Jeotgalibacillus aurantiacus: one gene and its partner. The protein of the gene in region 1 interacts with the protein of each later gene in a pairwise test. Links are inferred from orthologs where the notes say so. Each region holds a gene or a part of one and is shown in the gene's direction. Other genes may lie near its edges.

Evidence for each region. The genes of interacting proteins can lie anywhere in the genome.
Region 2: the proteins of ftsZ (region 1) and rlmN interact in binary tests that used the Escherichia coli proteins (3 or more experiments, as listed by UniProt). The link is inferred for Jeotgalibacillus aurantiacus from one-to-one orthologs.

What each region holds. Positions count from the first base shown.
Region 1 is NZ_JACNMS010000002.1:591,290-594,104, reverse strand. It holds ftsZ (cell division protein FtsZ), read left to right. Parts: upstream 1-730; coding sequence 731-1,900; downstream 1,901-2,815. Other genes in the region: H7968_RS07765 (sigma-E processing peptidase SpoIIGA), read left to right, coding at 2,426-2,815; ftsA (cell division protein FtsA), read left to right, coding at 1-686. UniProt on the Escherichia coli protein: Essential cell division protein that forms a contractile ring structure (Z ring) at the future cell division site. The regulation of the ring assembly controls the timing and the location of cell division.
Region 2 is NZ_JACNMS010000001.1:709,035-711,872, reverse strand. It holds rlmN (23S rRNA (adenine(2503)-C(2))-methyltransferase RlmN), read left to right. Parts: upstream 1-806; coding sequence 807-1,871; downstream 1,872-2,838. Other genes in the region: H7968_RS03310 (GGDEF domain-containing protein), read left to right, coding at 2,090-2,838; H7968_RS03320 (glycerate kinase), read right to left, coding at 1-533.

The sequences.
Region 1 (2,815 bases):
CTGCAATTATTGATATCGGCGGAGGATCAACAAGTATCGCTGTTTTTGAACAGGGACACCTGATTGCGGCTTCGAGTATCCCTGCTGGAGGAGACCATATCACAAAGGATTTATCGATTGGGCTCCGGACAACCACTGACGATGCCGAGATCATAAAGAAAAAGCATGGACATGCCTTTTATGATTACGCTTCAGAAGATGAAGTATTCAGTGTACCGATCATCGGCAGTGATCAGCATCAGCAATTTAATCAGCTGGAAATCTCAGATATCATTGAGGTCCGGATGGAAGAACTATTTGATCTCGTGTTACATGAATTAAAGAGATTAAATATACATGACCTGCCAGGCGGTTTTGTCCTGTCAGGAGGTTCAGCAAGTATGCCTGGCGTTCTTGATCTGGCACAGGCTGTTCTGCAAAACCAGGTCAGAGTGGCAGTGCCTGATTATATCGGGGTCAGAGAACCTCAGTATACGACGGCTGTCGGATTGATCAAATACGCTTATAAGCATGCGAAACTGCAAGGTAAGTATGAAAAACAGCCTTCAGCAACCGAGTATGATAACTCGCATGATTATCCTGTTAAAAAACAGAAAAGTCCGGACGCGGGACCAAAGCAGCAAAAGCCGAAGCAGAAAAACGAAGAGGGAAGATTTAAAAAATTATTTGGTTACTTCTTTGAATAAGAGCAGAATCGGGAAGTAACTCGGATGAAATAGGAGGATTTGCGATGTTGGATTTTGATACAAATGTTGATTCCCTGGCAACGATAAAAGTAATCGGTGTAGGCGGCGGCGGGAACAATGCTGTTAACCGGATGATCGAGCACGGCGTACAGGGTGTAGAATTTATCGCTGTGAATACTGATGCTCAGGCATTAAACCTTTCAAAGGCAGAAATTAAAATGCAGATCGGCGGAAAACTGACCAGAGGCCTTGGTGCAGGTGCAAATCCTGAAGTAGGAAAGAAAGCGGCAGAAGAAAGCCGTGAGCAGATTGAAGAAGCGATTAAAGGTGCAGATATGGTATTCGTAACCGCTGGAATGGGTGGCGGTACCGGAACAGGTGCAGCTCCTGTTATTGCCCAGATTGCCAGAGAGCTTGGCAGTTTAACAGTCGGTGTTGTAACGCGTCCTTTCATGTTTGAAGGCCGCAAGCGTGCAACGCAGGCTGCAGGCGGAATTTCTGCAATGAAAGAAGCGGTGGACACACTAATCGTTATTCCAAATGACCGCCTGCTTGAAATTGTGGATAAGAGCACACCAATGCTTGAAGCATTCCGTGAAGCGGATAATGTGCTTCGTCAGGGTGTTCAGGGTATTTCCGACTTGATTGCAACGCCTGGTCTAATCAACCTTGACTTTGCCGATGTGAAGACAATTATGTCCAACAAAGGCTCTGCTCTAATGGGAATCGGGGTTTCCTCAGGTGAAAACCGTGCTGCAGAAGCTGCGAAAAAGGCGATTTCAAGCCCGCTGCTTGAAGCTTCGATTGACGGGGCTCAGGGTGTCTTGATGAACATTACAGGCGGAACGAACCTCAGCTTATATGAAGTACAGGAAGCTGCCGATATTGTAGCCAGCGCATCTGATCAAGAAGTCAACATGATCTTCGGATCCGTTATTGACGAAGACCTTAAGGATGAAATTCTTGTAACGGTTATTGCGACAGGTTTCAGTGAAGCCGTACAGCAAAAAGCATCACGCCCTCAGCTTGGTGGTCAAATCAGACAACAGCCACAGCCACAGAAGCGTGAACGCGAAATGCCAACAAGAGAACGCGAACGTGAAAGAGAAGAAGCGCCTCATGCTGAAACGGTTAACCGTGGTTCACAGCAGAGTGGAGAAGATACATTAGATATCCCAACATTCCTGCGTAACCGAAACCGCAGAAGAGGATAATAACATCACAATTAAAAGACCGGATCCTATCGTGGATCCGGTCTTTTTTTAACTCTTCTAGCTCACTTAATCCTTATTAAAACAAGTTTCGTGCACCATTCACCCTTAATCTTTTAGCTGTACTTCTTTACTATCATCTAATTGTAGGGAAATTTCTTGGAAGCTGACAAAATAGTACCGTTTCAATCCGAAGACTCTCTGCGGCAGAGGAGCAACAGGTGAAACGGAGCACTAGCTGCCTCACCGCGCGGGCCTGGAAAATCGGAGGCGGATTTTTCAGCCATGACAAGCATAAGGCGAAGATGAAAAGAGGGCTGCCTCCACCGTCGTTCAGCTTTGACTTGTGACCTCTGGGGGCTAGTCGCCGTAGCTGGACACTGGAAAACGGAAGGAATGTCCCGGCTCACCATATTAAAACAAGAAAAAACTGAACCCTCAGCGGATTCAGTCTTTTTTTGATGTAATTTTTCCTGGTATGTTACAACATTATGACAAGATTCGTCCGGGCACTCCCTTATACTGTTCATGAATGGAGGGATCAGCCTGACACTTCACTTTGAATCACTGCTATTGCTGAATCTTATCGCAAGTTATATGGTAATCCTCACGGCCAGCTTGATTCACAGGCAAAAGATTCACTGGAAAATGTGGACGTGGCTTAGTATAGCCATCACCATTCTCCAGGCGGTTCTGATTTCGTTAGATTTCAACGAACGGATTTTTGTTATGAGTGGAATCGTGTTGTCCATCACGATCATTTCACTTTTCAGTAGAAAAAAGAGCCGTCTTTTATTTAAATCCGCCACATTATTATTTTGTACCTTCATCAGCGGATCGCTATCCATTTATTTCTCCAGCCTGTTTTACGAGGTTACAAATTATTCTTTATTTTTGCACCCATTCATTTATTTACTC
Region 2 (2,838 bases), on another replicon or contig:
TCAAGCGTTGCTAATTCAACAGCCTGGAGCAATGGAAGATCCTTCAGACGAACGGGTCCGTGAAAATGTCCATCTACTTTAAAGGTTGCGCCTAAGGCTTCGAGCATACCTGCGCCTCCATCATTTACTGCGCTGCCTCCAAGCCCGATTGTGATCCTGGAGCAGCCTGCATCCAGCGCAGCTTTGATTAATTCTCCGACGCCATAGCTTGTTGAATAAAGCGGATTTAATTGATCTGCCGTAAAATCAGTGATACCGACTGCGGACGCAGATTCGATGAAAGCATCCTCATCATTAATCAGGAGGGCAGCCTCTTTTTGATAGCCGTATGCATTTTTCACGCGGATTGTAGTTAATGGACGATCCAGCACATATTTAAAAGAAGAGAGTGTTCCCTCTCCACCATCCGACATGGGAATTAGAGAAAAGGAAGCGCTTTCAAATATGGTTGAAAAACCTTCCTGTACCGCTCTTGCTGCTTCGATAGCCGTCAAACTTCCTTTGAACGAATCAGGTGCAATGACAATCTTCAACGATATCCCTCCTTCATAAAGGCTATTTTATAGTCTTAAACAAAAGAGATGAATAATCAAAATGGTCAAATTTTCAGAAAACATGAGTGTTTAATTGAACAAATTGTATATATAGAAAAGAAATATATTCCAATTAATGATGATTTAGTCTGGCGTGGCGGGATTTCGCTTGACAAATTAAGAAATTTATTATCTAAAAGGGATTCTTCCCTTGCATTTACCCTCCAACCTCTCGTACAATGAAGGATGAATGTCATTTTTGAAATGAGGGTAATCATGAAAACTTCCATTTATGGATTAACGTTGGAGCAACTTGTTGCCTGGCTTTTGGAACATGGTCAAAAGAAGTTTCGTGCAGAACAGATTTGGGACTGGCTTTATCGAAAGAGAGTCACAAGCTTTGATGATATGAAGAACATTAATAAGGAGTGCCGCGACATTCTCGCAGAAAACTTTGTGATCGAAACGCTGGATCTGCAGATTCGTCAGGACTCTAAAGACGGAACCGTTAAGTTTCTGTTTAAGCTGCAGGACGGTAACCTGATTGAAACGGTCCTTATGCGTCAGAAATACGGTCAGTCTGTCTGTGTCACGACACAGGTCGGCTGTAACATCGGCTGTACGTTCTGCGCAAGTGGTTTGCTGAAGAAGAGCCGTGACCTTGACAGCGGAGAAATCGTTGAGCAGATCATGCGCGTTCAGAAGTATATGGATGAAAAAGGCGAGGGAGACCGCGTCAGTCATATCGTTGTGATGGGAATCGGAGAACCGTTCGATAACTATGACAACCTGATGAGCTTCCTACGTGTTGTGAACTCAGCAAAAGGTCTCGGTATCGGAGCACGTCACATTACGGTTTCAACAAGTGGTCTTGCAAACCGTATTTACGACTTCGCTGATGAAGATCTGCAGGTGAACCTTGCGCTTTCTCTTCACGCGCCAAATGATGAGCTTCGTACACGCATTATGAAGATCAACCGTGCGTACCCGATTGAACCGCTTATGAAGGCGATTGATTATTACCTTGAGAAAACAAATCGCCGTATCACGTTTGAATACATCCTTCTAAAAGATGTGAATGATCACGTGGAAGAAGCGCAGCAGCTTGCAAAAATGCTGTACAACAAGCGTCATCTTGCCTACGTCAACCTGATTCCTTACAACCCGGTTGATGAGCACATTCAGTATGAGCGCAGTACGCAGGATGATATTATGAAGTTTTACGATACGCTGAAAAAAGGCGGTATCAACTGTGTTGTGCGTCAGGAACACGGGACAGATATTGATGCAGCCTGCGGTCAGCTGCGAAGCAAACAAATCAAAAAATCAGCTGTGTAAAGACAAAAACTGGAGCGTTTTCTCCAGTTTTTTCTTTTTGTTTGTAAAGTGATTCTAAAGTGCTGTATAATATAATTGTGACATTATACCTATATGGGGGTGTGGAAGTGGAGTTGTTGCTATTATCAGTCTCGGTGGTACTTACAGCAGTGGTATTAAACGTTGTTCGTTTTTATGTAAGCGGGTACATGAACAGGTGGTTATTTATCTTGTCAACGGTGTGGATTGCTGTGATGGATCGGATTCTGATGAATGAGCCATCCACTTCATGGTTGATGATGTTAATCATTGCAGCCTCTGTTGTCAGTTTTCATTTGACGGGTGCATGGATGAGTGTTGTTTTGTGCTCAATGGTCCTGTGGACGATGACAAATGATTTTAATCCTGTTTTATACTCAAGCTATCTTTTATTTGGCTTAGGTATTTATTCAATCAGATTGTATGTCAGGAGGCTTAGACTGCAGCGTGATCAGTGGCTGGATATGCTGACTGTTAATTCAAAGCAGTTAAATGTCACAAAGGAAGTCAGTCAGGCTATGCAGCAGACCTTCGAGGTCAAACGGCTGCTTGAGACGATCATTACGTCTATGACAGCGGGACATGGACTCGGCTATAACCGCGCCATGATCTTTTTGTTGAGTGAAGATGGAAAAAGGCTCAAAGGAATTATGGGAACCGGTCCAATTACCGCAGAAGAAGGATACGATATTTGGCAGGATATGACGGAAAAGCGCTTTGAATTCACCGACTTAATTGAACAGACAGTGGAAGATAAGGCATCAGACCGTCAACTGAATGATTATGTTCAAACGCTGGATCTGCCACTGGATCAGGATAATGTGTTATCAAGGGTAATAAAATCAGGACAACCAGAACTCATACATAAAATTAATTTTAATGATCCGGTTATGGCTCTATTAAGTGCAGAGCTGAACGTAGAAGAATTTGCGGCGATTCCACTGATAAA